Regions from separate parts of the Providencia sp. LY12 genome, predicted to be linked through region 1. Evidence: predicted binding sites of a transcription regulator. Region 1 holds the regulator's gene; each other region holds the start of a gene.

Region 1 (5,169 bases):
ACTGCCTTTATTCAGCTCACCATTTTGAGTTTGCCAATCGGCACGCAAACGCCATGCACCGAAGTTTGCACCCATTGTCCCTGTGGCCGTCAGACCTGATTTCGTTCCTTTATCGCCGGTTTGTTTATTAACAACGCGTCCTGTCGCGTTATAGTCAATAAATGCACCCATGATCCCGTCATCCCAACGAGATGGTGGGTCCCAATCAGGGTCTGAGTACTCCATGTAGGCCTGAGGAATATTGAACTGTACAACGTTCTTTGCCAAATCCCCTTGAATGGTCATATCCGGAACTGAACGAATATCCAAACATTTTCCATCATCTAACCATTTGACTTGGTTATTCCACTCCTTTTTTAATCCCAATAATGCATAAATTTCAGGCGTGACACATGCCAACGAAACTTTGTCGTCGTAATTAGGATTAAAAAAGGTGATAGGTTGTTCCATAGAAACTTTAGCGCGGTTAACTTCAATCGCTAAAGAGTAATCCCCAGGAGGGACATAGTTGGCGTGAGAGAACTTACTGAAGTCGACGTTTTCTTTACCTTCAGAATCAATGAAGTCGGTGTTAAAATCAACGGCCTCTTCAGAGAATGCAACCATTGGCGTTAACATTAAAAGCATTAATTTTGTAATTAGATTTAGCTTCATGCTTTTCATTAACTATGCGCCTATACAAACAGATACAGTGAAGACGATATAAGAAATATGGCGTATGACTACGCCATATTGTTCTCTATAGAAACTGACTATTATTGGTAAACAATTTTGAAGTTAGCTACAGTGTCAAAACGACCTGTAGTAGCTTTTTGAGTTGGATCTTCGTTACCTTTAACGTACGCTGCGAAGTGCAGAGTAGTTTGTGAACCGTCACCATTGTTTAACGCGTAGCCGTCACCAGTACCTGGGAATGCTTTACCGAATTCAACGATTTTGTCAGCGCCGTTAGTGATTACGATACCAGCGTTTTTAACTTTACCGCCTAAGCCCAGTAAGTCACCAGTGAAGCCTTGGAAACCGTTTACTGTAGAACCAGTAAATGTGATTTTTGCGTTTTTGTAAGTTTCAGTAGAGCAGTTTTTCAGAACGATATCGAACGCTTTGCTGTCTGAACGGAATTGGTTAGAAGTCAGTTCATGTAACGCGATTTCGCCGAATTCAACTAATTGCTTCAGGTTGTCAGCATCGATTGAACATGGAACGTCGTTAATGAAACCAGTAAAACGGATTTCACCTTGTGAGCTTTCTACTGGATCAGCAGCTAAAGCAACACCTGAAACGCCAACACCTAAACCTAAAGCTAGAGTTAATGCTAATTTATTCAGTTTCATAAAAGTTTTCCTTTAAATGAGTAGGAACTGCTATTTCTCTTTTTCTCTTTCCTGTTTCCACTGATGCAAAATTAAGTCCATTTACTTAATCAGTGCACCCTTGAAAAATTCCTCTAGCTTTCCTACTTGATGAATTTCATTCAGGTTAGAGATTTTTTTATATAAACGAGCTCCATCTCATTTATGTGATTTAAAAAACAGAAATCATTAAGCCAACATTCTCACTTCTAAATTAATTACTGAGTCATTCATTAATTAATTAAAATTGATATAGAACACTAAATGAATTCTGATAACTACCTTGTGATATTTTCTGATGTCAATTCTACATACGTGACATATGCTGTCAAAAACCACCCAAATAAAGCGTTGACTTGGTTTTTTATATCGACAAAATGCATAAGGGCAACTTTTATCCACTGAATGAGTAATTAAATCTAAAGAAATGATGAATTACTTAGAAAGATTTATATGAAGACTTCATTTTGCATTTATAAAAATGTCTAAATATTGCAAAAAACCTATAAATATAAAAATCTATATTTATATTTAAATACAACTTAATAAACCTATCAGATGCAAATTTATTGGATTTAACATCTATCCAGCGTCTTTTTCGCATCAGTAATCGCTACATAAGAAAGAAGGGGTAAGATAAGTCTTAATTAAAATTAACGCCAAATAGTAACAATGAATTTCAATAATTGTTTTTATTTGGTTAAATTTAACACCCAATGATTAACTAAAATGTAGCAATTAATGATTTATTTAAAATAGAAAAAACCATCTCTTAAATAAGGAGTTCATTTTTTATTAATGTTGCCTTTATTAAAGTTAAAATTGCGTATTCAATTTAGTAAGAAATTGTTTATTTCATCACCACCATTTCAAACACAACAGAAATGGAAGTTATGGTAAACTAAACAGTAATAAAAACTTGAAGCTATCTAGGTGGGGCCAAACAAGATGAAAACAATCAGTGAAGACATGCTGCTTACGACGGCCGAACGTATTTGTCAGTCTCGAGGCGTGCGTTTGACCCCACAAAGAGAGACTGTTCTGCGATTAATAGCGCAGCAACACGGTGCGATCAGTGCTTATGATCTACTAGATTTACTACGTGAAATAGAGCCTCAGGCTAAACCCCCTACCGTTTATCGCGGTTTAGAGTTCCTCATGGAACAAGGATTTATTCATAAAATTGAATCCACAAACAGCTATGTGGTTTGTCACCATGTGGATAATCCAAGCCATATTTCAGTGATGTTGATTTGTGATAATTGTGGCAATGTGACCGAAAGTGACTGCACGACTATCGAACAAGCGATTAGCACACTAGCGGAAGAAAATCATTTTCATCTCAGGCATACGGTGGTAGAAAACCATGGTTTATGTCAAAAATGTTTTGAGATTTCCAATTGCCAAGATCATGAACACTGTGAGCATAACCATCACGCCACGGTCAGTTCAAAAAAGAAGTGATATAGAATAAGTGGTCTACAGGAAGTAAAATAAAGGAAGCTATATAGCAACATGGAAGATGGCTATATAAAGAAAAACAGTATGAAAATAGCTATATAAAGAAAGGCTATTCAAAAAATAGAGATATTGAGTCTGCTGCCAGACTCAATCACTCATCATCAATGCCAGTCACTGTTACGGATAACCCCAACAGCTAGACCTTCGATAGTAAAATTCTGTTCGCGTAAATCAACCACAATTGGTGCAAAATCAGAGTTTTCAGCAATAAGCTCAACGCGATTGCCTTGTTGCTTAAAGCGTTTAACAGTAACTTCATCTTCGATACGTGCCACAACAATTTGCCCATTATGGACATTCTGTGTTTTATGTACCGCAAGTAAATCACCATCCATGATACCGATATCTTTCATCGACATACCATTTACGCGTAATAAAAAGTCTGCGTGTGGTTTAAATAATTCTGGGTCGACTTGGTAATGGCTTTCAATATGTTCTTGTGCAAGCAATGGTTCGCCAGCAGCAACACGTCCAATCAGAGGAAGTCCTAAATCTTCGGATTCTTCTTCTAACAACAGACGAATGCCTCTGGAAGCTCCAGAAACAATCTCAATTACCCCTTTACGAGCTAAGGCTTTTAAATGTTCTTCTGCCGCATTAGGCGAACGAAAACCCAAACTTGCTGCTATCTCAGCGCGTGTTGGTGGCATGCCCGTTTGCGAAATGTGGTCACGCACCAGATCGTAAACTTGCTGTTGTCGAGCTGTCAGTGCTTTCATCCCGTTCCCCTGTTTGTTTATACAGTCAGACTGTGAGTATATACAGGTAAATGGGTATTGGGAACTGTTAAATTAGCCAAAACCTGCTTTTGTTGATGAATTTCTGGCTTTTTATCTCTTTTACTGTTTTTAGCCCACTAAGCCGTAAAATAACGTGCCCATAATACGGTTCCCCAGATAAACAGAGCTAATCCTATCGTGACGAACACAGCTGCGGAGCCGATATCTTTCGCTCGCCCAGATAATTCATGGTATTCACTGCCAATACGATCAACAACCGCCTCAATTGCACTGTTAATTAACTCAACGATTGCGACTAATACAACTGAACCAATCAACAAAACTCTGTCAATTTGGCTAATATCCAAGTAAAAAGCTATAATTATCGCAATGATAGCAGCAATCGCTTCTTGACGAAATGCGGCTTCATTTACCCATGCTGCTTTTAAACCTTTAAGGGAGTATCCAGCCGCTTTGATGACCCGAGTGAGTCCCTTAGTTTGACTTGCCATATTTTTTCCTTAATTTTTAAACAATAATCAACTTTTGCAGTCAAAGTGAATTATCGATAACAGATCTAAACGTTGCTTTCTGCTATGATTGCGCAGCATTACTAACAAGAGGCTATAATCATTTATGTCACTATGGCGTAAAATATATTACAACACGTTGAATTTACCACTGAAATTATTGGTAAAAAGTAAACTAATCCCAACGGATCCGATAACAGAGTTACAGCTTGACCCAAGCAAGCCAACGCTGTACGTCTTGCCATATCACTCAAAGTCCGACCTGCTCACGCTTCGCCAACAATGCTTAGCGATTGGTTTACCTGATCCGCTAGTGGATAACGACATCAATGGCACCAAGCTCCCAGCCTATGTGTTTATTGATGATGGCCCGCGCGTGTTCCGTTACTACTCCCCAGATCCACGTAAAGAGTCAGTAAAAATATTCCATGCGTATCTGGATTTGCATAAAAACAATCCAAATCTTGATATTCAAATGCTACCTGCATCCGTCATGTTTGGACGTGCGCCGGGTCGCGAAGGGCATAAGCCTGCCCCGCTAAAACTCTTAAACGGTGTGCAAAAATTCTTTGCAGTCCTGTGGTTAGGGCGCGATAGCTTTGTACGTTTCTCTCCGAGTATTTCTCTTGGCCAGATGGCGCAAGAACATGGCACCGACACCATCATTGCCAATAAACTTGCTCGCGTAGCACGTATTCACTACTCTCGTCAGCGTTTAGCTGCGGTCGGGCCAAAACTGCCTGCCCGTTATGAGCTATTTAATAAGCTGCTATCCTCTAAAGCGATTGAAAAAGCCGTTGAAGACGAAGCGCGCAGTAAAAAAATCCCATTACAAAAAGCCCAGCAAAATGCCGTGGCGATGATGGAAGAGATTGCTGCTAACTTCTCTTATGAAGCAGTGCGACTGACTGACCGTGTACTCGGTTGGACATGGAACCGCTTATACCAAGGGATCAACGTTCAACATGCTGAGCGCGTTCGCCAGCTGGCGCAAGATGGTCACGAAATTGTGTATGTGCCCTCTCACCGTAGCCATATGGACTACCT
Region 2 (5,169 bases), 1.6 Mb from region 1:
ATTGCTCACCACTGGCAAGCCATTAACGAACAACATTGGCGCTTTTATTTACGCCCAGCTATCTATTTCCATCATGGACGTGAAATGCAAGTGGAGGATATTATCCACTCATTATTACGATTAAAGCAGTGCTGGCCGCTATTCTCGCATATTCACTCGGTCACTTCTTCGCAGCCTTATGTCATTGACGTCCATCTGAGCCATCCTGATACGCAATTTCCTTGGTTACTCGGTAGCCCACATGCCGCCATTCTCCCAAAAGAGTGGGAAACCATCAGCGGCTTTAGTCAGCGCCCTATTGGTACAGGTCCTTATGAAGTCGAAACCAATATCCCGCAGAAACTCACCATCAGCGCTTTTGACCGCTATTTTGGCTATCGCGCCTTGTTAGATGAAGTGACCATTTGGGTGGTTCCCGAACTTTCTGAGCAGATGGTGTGTACCACATTAAAAATGGATGGAGATAAGCGCCACAATGACTCCCTCGAAAGCCGCATGGAGGAAGGTTGCTATTTTCTGTTATTCGACCAACGCTCCGACATTTCTCAACGGGAAGATGTGCGTAAATGGCTGTGCAGCTTTTTAACGCCCGTCAACCTACTGGCGCACTGTGAATCCTTCTATCAACGCCACTGGGCGCCGGCTTATGGATTACTGCTTCATTGGCACCACAGTAAAATGCTTTCCCAGCGAACCAAACCTGAAGACTTAACTGAGCTAACTGTCACTTTTTATCGCCATCATCATGAATTCTATGCTATCAGCCAAATCATGAAGCGAGTGTTAGAAACTCAAGGAGTGACACTTAAAATTAACATCGTTGATTATGATGATTGGTTTAATGGAGATGCTAAAAGCGATATCTGGCTCTCCACCGCCAACTTTTATAAGCCTCTTGAGTTTTCTATCTTCGCTACGTTGTACGAGATGCCGCTATTGCGTCAATGTTTGGGGAAAAACCTCGATGAAGAGTTACAACTTTGGCGCCAGCAAAAATTGGATGTGGAATCTTGGTGTGAGAGCTTGATTGATTCCCAAATCTTCCACCCAATTTTTCATCACTGGTTAGAGCTACAAGGGCAAAGAACGATGCGCGGTGTTCGCATGAATACCTTTGGCTGGTTTGACTTTAAATCAGCTTGGTTTAAGCCAACTGAGGATAATACACAGAATTGATGATAGTTATAAACAGTTAGAGTGAGCAAAATGGATTTTATTCACTTTTTCTGTGGATATCCATGTGAACAACCAGATAGTAATCAGGGTATATCCCAACTGTTCATTTCTAACAAAAAATCACACTAAAAAATAAAACATTATAAATCATAGTAATAAATGAATTTCACACCAGATATCCACTGTGAGTTTTTCCGTGTTTTTTTGTTAGGAGTTCAACTGAGCAAAGATCAATCAATGCATGTTTTATCCACAAGGAATGTACTTAACTTACTCGCTTTTTGTGACGAGCTTCAATAAATGACATTAGTCAAGGCTGTAAATGCACACAGTAATCGCAGTTTTTCACAGTTATCCAGAAATCCTGTGGATAACCTAGTGCATGATCCTGTGATTATCTTGGGATGAAGTTGAATAACCCTAAATATTCATAATCCCGTCAGTGATTATTATCTAATATCCATATATATATCATAAGGTTAAATACGGTGACTAAAAAGTGTTATACTCACTTAACCTTACAACCATTTTATTGGTTATTTTTTAAACACAATCAAATTCAGTCGACTATGTCTTTTATACCGCCTTCACCACCAGAAAATGAAACCGTCTTATTGGCGCGAGCCCAAGCCCTTGCTGGCTATACGCTTGGTGAGTTAGCAACTATTGCAGGCATCCCAATCCCCCCTGACCTTAAACGAGATAAAGGCTGGGTCGGGACATTGTTAGAGTATTTTTTAGGTGCGACCGCAGGCAGTAAAGCCGAACAGGATTTTGCAGATATTGGCGTCGAGCTTAAAACAATCCCAATCGATCGCCATGGCGCACCATTAGAAACGACATTTGTCTCTGTCGCGCCCCTCACGGGCAATAGCGGTCTAACATGGGAAAATAGCCATGTGCGCCGCAAATTATCTCGCATTTTGTGGTTCCCGATTGAAGGCGAACGTCAAATACCACTTGCCCAGCGACGTATTGCGAACCCTCTGATTTGGAGCCCTTCTGCGCTTGAAGAACAACTTTTACGCCAAGATTGGGAAGAGTTAATGGATTTAATTGTGCTGGGAAAAGTCGAAACCATCACGGCTCGTCACGGACAAGTTTTACAGATTCGCCCCAAGGCGGCGAATAATAGAGCACTAACCGAAGGTATAGGGGAATTTGGGCAACCAATAATGACATTACCGAGAGGTTTCTATTTAAAAAAAGATTTTACGGGTCCATTATTAGCACGGCACTTTAACCTCAGTTAATCGGTCAAGGCATCGCCTGTGCCAAACAGACGATTTTTTATTCCATTTTTAAGGCAATAAGATGTTTGAGTGGTTCTTAGATCCCCATGCTTGGATGGCATTGGCAACATTAACAATTTTGGAAGTCGTACTGGGTATCGACAATATTATTTTCTTAAGTATCGTCGTCAGCAAATTGCCCGCCCATCAACAAAATAGCGCCAGACGTATTGGCTTAATCGCTGCAATGGGAATGCGTTTGGCACTGCTAGCGTCTATTGCTTGGCTCGCTCGCCTCACCACGCCACTCTTCACATTAGCTGAACATACCGTTTCCGCCCGCGATTTAATTTTGTGTGCAGGCGGCTTATTCCTTATTTGGAAATCGAGTCAGGAGATTTTCGATACCATTGAAGGGGAAGACGATGAGGGGATAGCCCAGAAAAAAGTCACTTCATTCTGGGGAGCCATTATGCAAATCGCAATTTTAGATATTATCTTCAGTTTAGATTCGGTGATCACTGCCGTGGGGCTATCTGACCATCTGTTTATTATGATGGCAGCAGTAATTATGGCGGTCATGATCATGATGTTCGCCGCGAAACCTATTGGTGATTTTGTGGAGCGCTATCCTTCCGTCAAAATCCTCGCACTCTCTTTCTTGATCCTTGTGGGCTTCACTTTGTTACTTGAAAGTGTTCAGGTACATGTATCAAAAGGCTATATCTATTTTGCTATGTTCTTCTCCATGTCAGTGCAAATGCTTAATATTCTGCGCAGCAAAAAGTGGAAAATGAAAAACAAGCAATAAATGAAAAATAAATAGTCATAGCCAAGTTAGCGTAAGGCGTCCTTTGCTGCGGCAATAGCGCCTTCCACCGCTTTTTTAGCTTGAGGGCTGTTTTTCCAACAACTTGACCCCGTTAGTGCAGCGCCCGAAATTAAAATTTCATCGTAAGAAGCTTCACTTAACTGCGCTAAAGATGAAAACCCCATTTGTTCTAATCGGCTAATTACCGTTGGTCCAACACCCTTCACTGCTAATAGAATTTGCTTTTCTGAGTCTGAAAATGGCATAAATCATCCTTTTGGCTGTAAAACAGCCGTAATTGAGCGTATATTTTGTCATTAGCCTATTTCTTAATTTAAAATTCTGAGCGGTCTATAACAGGTTGAGTTACCTGCCCTATATATCTGTTTTAGCAAATAGGAATAACAACGGTAAAGTCATTGACGACTCGCGATAGAAACTAACATGTCGCACTAAAAATTCTATCTTGTAGGTATTTATTATGTATAGCAACAAAATATCCAATACTCGCCATATGTCGATGACATTATCTGATGGGCGCCTTTTGTGTTGGTATGAATCTGGCCCTGAACAAGGGTTCCCCGTGATTTTTTGTACCGGCGCAGGGATGAGCGGTACACTGGGCTTTGGTATTGACCGTCTTGATGAGCTAAATATTCGCTTAATCACTCCTGAACGTGCCGGACTGGGTCAATCCACCTTTGATGAGCATAAATCCCTACAACGCTTTGCTCAAGATATTCAAGAACTTCTAAATGCTCAAAAACTGCCGTCATTTTCCGTTATCGGCTTCTCTCAAGGTGCCGTTTTCGCTATGGCTCTCGCCTGCTACGCTTCCCCTGTTTCATTATCACTTGTGTCAGGACAAGACCAATTTGAGTTTCCAGCAATCCGAGCGCAATTAAAGCAAGATGTCATTAATATGCAGGAACAAGCCATTCATACCCCCGAGGCTTTATCCGAATGGTTGATGCGAAATGTGACTTCACAATGGTTACTGGCGTTTATTCTTAACTGTAGCGCAGAGGTAGACCAGCAGGTTTATAGCGAAGAGAGCTTTTTAGCCGCCTACAGTGACTGTATGGAACGTGCATTTATGCAAGGTAACCAAGGCTATGTTCAAGATCTCTTAATCGCCCTGCAGTCTTGGCAGTTCAATCCTGAAGATATCCGTTGCCCTGTCGCCCTGTGGTATGGCGAGCAAGATGTGAGCTCTGTGCACTCCCCTGATTTTGGCAAAACACTGGCTCAACGCTTTCCTGATAGCGAACACTTTTTGTTCTCTCATGAAGGCGGCTCAGTTCTGTGGACACAAGCCTATTCCATTCTTGCCCAATTGAAAGAACACCGTTTTTAAGTATGAAACATCGCTTTTAGGTATAAAAAAAGGTGCCCAATAAAACATTAGGCACCTTAAATAACGGATTAAAACTTATTTCTTAGACGCTTGGATATACAACAGTTCCAATGCAATCGTTGCTGCGGCTAATGCCGTAATTTCTGATTGGTCATAGGCTGGTGCGACTTCCACCACATCCATCCCAACAATATTCAGTGACTTAATGCCACGCAGCAGTTTTAACGCTTTATCAGATGTTAACCCACCAATCACTGGCGTACCGGTTCCTGGTGCAAAGGCAGGATCCAGACAGTCTATATCAAACGTCAGATAAACGGGCATATCACCCACGATCTGTTTGATTTGAGCAACCATGTCATCAACACCACGGTCATTCGCTTGAGCGGCATCCAATACCGTGAAACCGTTGTCAGTATCATGTTCAGTACGAATACCAATCTGCACAGAATGATTTGGATCGATCAGACCTTCTTTTGGCGCATGATAGAACATGGTGCCGTGGTCATACAGACTGCCATTTCCGTATGTGTCAGTGTGCGCATCAAAATGCACTAACGCCATTTTACCGAAATGCTTCGCGTGGGCGCGCA
Region 3 (5,169 bases), 1.4 Mb from region 1:
CTGTTCATAAATGGAGCAAGAGACACACTCCCCGACGGTACCACCAAGGGCAGTGCAGCGGGTATTTGGCTTTTGATTTGTGCCTTGCATGCAGCTCATAAAAGGGGTGATTTGCTCGGTTAAATGTTGTGGCACCGAACCACCGCCAGCCTCAGCTTCTGCCCAGTAAAATGAGACGCGAAAGTAAGCACAACAAGCGCCACAGCTGACACAGGGATTATCTGAAGGATCAGTTTTTAGTATATGAATAATATTGGTCATATAAAAAATCTAACAATGAAGTTGAGAGTTCCCGTAGGAAACGGGAGACGCAACACAGGCAGGAGGCCTAAGAAAATGTTGCTCAACCGCTATTATGTTACGCAACTTTACGTATTGGCAATATTTTTTAGAGTAAAAACCCAGTATTTCCAATCAAGTCAAAATAAAGTAAAAATTTCAATCTGTTGCAGTTTGATGACGTATCGAGAATGGAAAATAGCAGACACAAAAAAACCTGCCGTTTGACGGGCAGGTTTCAATGAGTGTTAGGAGATTAGGGTGATTAAACGTGTTTTAAATCACCGTCGTCATCTTGATTGAAGATTGACTTGTCTGTTTCGCCCATTAACTGGCTAGTGACGGTACCTGCTGTCATGGAGCCACTGACGTTCAGAGCAGTACGACCCATATCAATCAGAGGTTCGACGGAAATTAACAGCGCAACTAACGTAACTGGTAATCCCATCGCAGGCAGCACAATCAGTGCGGCGAAGGTTGCACCGCCACCCACACCGGCAACACCGGCAGAGCTGATAGTTACGATACCGACTAAGGTTGCAATCCAAAGTGGGTCAAATGGGTTGATCCCCATAGTTGGAGCCACCATCACGGCTAACATCGCAGGGTAGATACCCGCACAACCGTTTTGACCGATAGTTGCACCGAAAGAAGCCGAGAAGCTTGCGATAGATTCTGGCACACCAAAACGGCGAGTTTGCGTTTCAATATTCAGAGGAATACTGGCTGCGCTCGAACGGCTGGTGAATGCAAATGTCAGTACTGGGCCGGCTTTCTTAAAGAACTTAATTGGGTTTAAGCCCGTTGTTGCCACTAAAATACCGTGAACCACAAACATAATGGCTAGCGCGACATAGGACGCGACGACGAAAGTCCCTAAGTTAATGATATCGGCTAAGTTAGAGCTTGCGACCACTTTGATCATCAGTGCCATTACACCGTAAGGGGTTAAACGCATGACTAAGCGAACGAGTTTCATTGCCCATGCTTGCATCACATCGATAGCGGCTAATGCTTTTTCACCACGCTCTTTATCATCTTTAAACAGTTGCAGCGCAGCTACCCCTAAGAAGGCAGCAAAAATAACCACACTGATGATAGATGTTGGACTTGCGCCTGTTAAATCAGCAAACGGGTTTTTCGGGATAAAGGACAGGATCAACTGAGGAACCGTTAAATCCGAAACTTTACCAATATAATTTGTTTCAATGGCCGCTAGACGTGCCGTTTCAGATTGACCTTGAACCAGACCTTCAGCGGTTAAGCCGAACAGGTTTGCAATCAAGATACCCACTAAAGCCGCAATGGCTGTGGTAAACAGCAGTGTGCCAATGGTTAAAAAGCTAATTTTCCCTAAAGAAGATGCCTTATGAAGTCGAGCGACCGCACTCAGAATAGAGGCGAACACCAGAGGCATAATCACCATTTGTAACAGTTGAACGTAACCATTACCGACGATATTAAACCAAAGAATGGAGTCTTTTACCGTTTGGTGACCGGAACCATACACAAGGTGAAGTCCGACACCATAAGCAACACCGAATACGAGACCCAGTAAAACTTTTTTGGACAGGCTCCAACCATTCGATCCGAGTTTTGCTAACAGTATTAATAGTGCTACGAAAACCAGCACATTGATAATCAGAGGAATATTCATTCCGCACTCCAAATTGTAATTATTTTACATAATGATTCTTGTTGTTAATCCTTAATAGGTATAAGGATTTCATTTCTTCTAACAACTGGTTATATGATATCAGTTGAAGTTAGTCATTACTTATAATCAAAAGTTATAATTTAGGTTGATTCATGCTTACAGTATATTACAAAAGTGAGCTTTTTGTCGGTAAGTGTATATTTATCTGATTATTAAAATAATTTAGTGCGTTTTCAATTTGCTGGAACCAATCAGCGGGATGGGCTGTTGGAATTAAGACAGCACAGACGGTCAAAAGCACAGCAATAAAGCGTTCCCCACGTTTACTGAACTTGCCGCGTAAGATGGGAAAACAAAAACGTGTTGGCAGAGGCCATAAAAAGGGAACCCCCGATGGAGTCAGCATATCAGCCACTAAATGGCTCATATAACCTAGTAAAAATGCTTGGATAAGGTCGCTAGGTAAGTCCCAATAGTGAGGTAGCCATTGGTAGCTGCTGATCAGTAAGATTAGCCAAGCGATCAGGCTGTGAGTGAACCCGCGATGCCCACACAGTTTTGATATAGGTAGTGAAATAATACGAAAAAGCCGCCCGAGGATAGATGAAGGATGGTCAATATCAGGCAATAAGGCACCTAGCAACACTCCTGGCACCATATGCAACCAATCACCCTGAGCGAACTCTGGGGTAATTTGCAATTTATGAGCCATTACAAGTGAGGCGACGGAAAAAAGCAGATGCCCTTCAGCAGTCATGGTGGATAAAATACCATCTGTTTATCTATACAGTAGGCGGGAAGTATAAAGGGTTTGTAGGAAATATGGTAGTGGGAGAGAGTTAAAAAAACTCTTATTTATTAGTTAATAACCGTAGGTTTTTATACTTTTAAAAATTTCCCCTACGTGAAAAACGTAAGGGAAATTGTGTTCGGTTAACTTATTTAAGATTAACGTAAATTTTCTGGGCGTAAATCGTTCAATGAGGCGATTTTAACATCAGCCAAACCCCAGCGTGGGTCATTGAAATGCTTACTATCAGGCACGACGATAGAACGCATTCTTGCCGCTTTTGCAGAAATCATTCCATTAAAGGAGTCTTCTAAAGAAGCACAATGGATAGGCTTGGTGGATAACTCAGCGGCTGCTTTTAAATAAACTTCGGGATGAGGCTTACTTAATGGTAAGTCTGCTGCTGAAACGACGGCAGAAAAATAATGGCGGATATCAAATAAGTTCAGCACTTTTTCTAGCATATAATCTGGAGATGCAGATGCTAAAGCGATTTTTAGGTCCATTGACCGGCACAGTTCAAGAGCATGCTGTACACCTGGCAGTAATGGGCGTTTTTCTTCCACTAAACCAATAACGCGGTCAATAATACGCTGTTTTGTTGCTTCTAAACTACAACCCTGCCAAGGAGATGCGTTGTACCAAAGTTCAACAACGTGATCGATACGTAAACCGAGGGTGTCAGGAAGAGTGTGCTTAATGGATAAATCGACGCCTAACTCTGCAAAAACTTCATCTTCCCCTTGTTCCCAAAAAGGTTCCGAGTCAATCAGCAAACCATCCATGTCAAAGATGACAGATTGGATAGGTAATTTATGATACATAGCAAACTCCATTCATTTAGATACCCGCTTAAAAGAGGGTATGGGGATTGTCGCTGTACTTTAATCACAGTCATTTTGGTTTCTGAAACGATTCTAACAAGCTATGACTTGGGGTTATAGAGATATATGTGCTATCACATGATTTTATTGGAAATTTGAGTTTAGTTACTGATGTGAATTCGATTCAATCTTTGAATAATCCGAAACTCAGTTCTTAACTATCATTTTTTTATAGAAATTTGGAGCCAGCAAATATTATCGGCTATGATTAGCGTAGAAAAAAACTTTAAGGAATAGTTGTAATGAATTACCACAAGGCAAATTCTCTTGCGATTGGCAAACGTATTTTGGGCTGGATCGTATTTTTTGTGGCGTTAATTTCCACATTAACATCGTTAATTAAATTAGCGGCTCTGAAAGGAATTCAAGGCGAAGGAATTAACGCAGTTGCCAATGATTTTGTTAAATTAATGGCGGAGATGACTCGACAAAGTACACCATTTCTCAATGTATTTTGGAATAATTCACCAGTTCCTGAAGTGAGCCATGGTTTTTCAGGTAGCAGCATCGGATTTTTTGTTATTTTTATTTTCATCTTTGTGGGGCTTGCTTTAAGCGCATCAGGCTTACGCATGTATCGACAAATTAAATTCATTCGCGAAAGCATTGAAGATCACGTCATTCTTGAAAATGCAAAAGGCAGTGAAGTGACCAAAGAAGAGTTAGAAGCCAAAGTCACTATTCCTCGACATACTATTTTCAAACAGTTCTTCTTGATGTATTTCTGGCCGATTGTTTTAGGGATCGCCATTTATTTTGCATTGAAACTTCTGAATTGGTAGTTTTTCATCATGTGGGTCATTCCTCGTCATGTTGATGTTTTCCCATCATGAAAAATGCACAGCATCGGTATTTACTCCGCCGCTGTGCATCGCTTATTTCCGTCTATTTGATTCTCAGTTATTCGTCGTCTAATAAATTATCAATAATGCTGCGAGCGTGCAGATAGCTTTGTTCATTACCAAACATGTTGGCTTGATTGAGTAAGAAATAGAGTTGATAGATTGGTTGCCTGTCTAAGAAGCCCGTTGGTAATGGCCAAACACTTTGGTACCCATCAATAATTTGAATCGGAATTTCTTTATATAATGGCAACATGGCGATATCACATTCCCGATCACCCCAATAACAGGCAGGGTCATAGAGTACGCCATCCATTTGGTTGGTGACCGCGCAGTTTGCAGGCCACAGATCCCCATGTAATAAAGAGGGTTGAGGTTGATGGCCGGATAAACGGTGTTTAACAATATCCACGAGTTTTTGAATATCACCAAAAACCATGCCTTTCTCAGATGCAATTTGTAATTGAAGACCAATACGTTTTTCTGCAAAGAATGCATTCCAACGCTTTTCCCACCCATTAGGCTGAATAATGGTACTGAGCATAGTATCAAAATCGAACCCATAGCTAGGCTGTTCTTCCCATTGATGCAATCGCGCCAATTGTTGACCAAAATGCCAGGCATTGGTGCTATCAAAATGTTTTAACGGGAAATATTCGAGGAGAAGAAAGCTGTGGTGCTTGTTGCTACCCAAGCCGTAGACTTTGGGAACGGTGA

Evidence for each region. The regulator LexA, encoded in region 1, represses DNA repair genes until DNA is damaged. The targets are predictions, from matches to a motif close to TNCTGTATGTACATACAGNA.
Region 2: mutH (DNA mismatch repair endonuclease MutH) is a predicted target of LexA. The motif match lies at 1,491-1,510, and genes of this name have one in related genera.
Region 3: ACY3ZI_RS08785 (metal-dependent hydrolase) is a predicted target of LexA. The motif match lies at 2,709-2,728, and genes of this name have one in related genera.

Annotation. Positions count from the first base shown of each region.
Region 1 covers NZ_CM172594.1:483,157-488,325, reverse strand. The annotation lists gene ACY3ZI_RS02150 (fimbria/pilus outer membrane usher protein) at 1-663, opposite strand, end outside; gene ACY3ZI_RS02145 (fimbrial protein) at 756-1,334, opposite strand; gene zur (zinc uptake transcriptional repressor Zur) at 2,301-2,816, shown strand; gene lexA (transcriptional repressor LexA) at 2,975-3,592, opposite strand; gene ACY3ZI_RS02130 (diacylglycerol kinase) at 3,730-4,104, opposite strand; gene plsB (glycerol-3-phosphate 1-O-acyltransferase PlsB) at 4,229-5,169, shown strand, end outside.
Region 2 covers NZ_CM172594.1:3,162,527-3,167,695, forward strand. The annotation lists gene sgrR (HTH-type transcriptional regulator SgrR) at 1-1,176, shown strand, start outside; gene mutH (DNA mismatch repair endonuclease MutH) at 1,746-2,429, shown strand; gene ACY3ZI_RS15230 (TerC family protein) at 2,491-3,219, shown strand; gene ACY3ZI_RS15235 (helix-hairpin-helix domain-containing protein) at 3,246-3,485, opposite strand; gene ACY3ZI_RS15240 (alpha/beta fold hydrolase) at 3,701-4,576, shown strand; gene speB (agmatinase) at 4,652-5,169, opposite strand, start outside.
Region 3 covers NZ_CM172594.1:1,856,149-1,861,317, forward strand. The annotation lists gene ACY3ZI_RS08775 (YkgJ family cysteine cluster protein) at 1-261, opposite strand, end outside; gene ACY3ZI_RS08780 (L-cystine transporter) at 545-1,936, opposite strand; gene ACY3ZI_RS08785 (metal-dependent hydrolase) at 2,103-2,693, opposite strand; gene hxpB (hexitol phosphatase HxpB) at 2,885-3,550, opposite strand; gene ACY3ZI_RS08795 (YniB family protein) at 3,853-4,392, shown strand; gene ACY3ZI_RS08800 (fructosamine kinase family protein) at 4,511-5,169, opposite strand, start outside.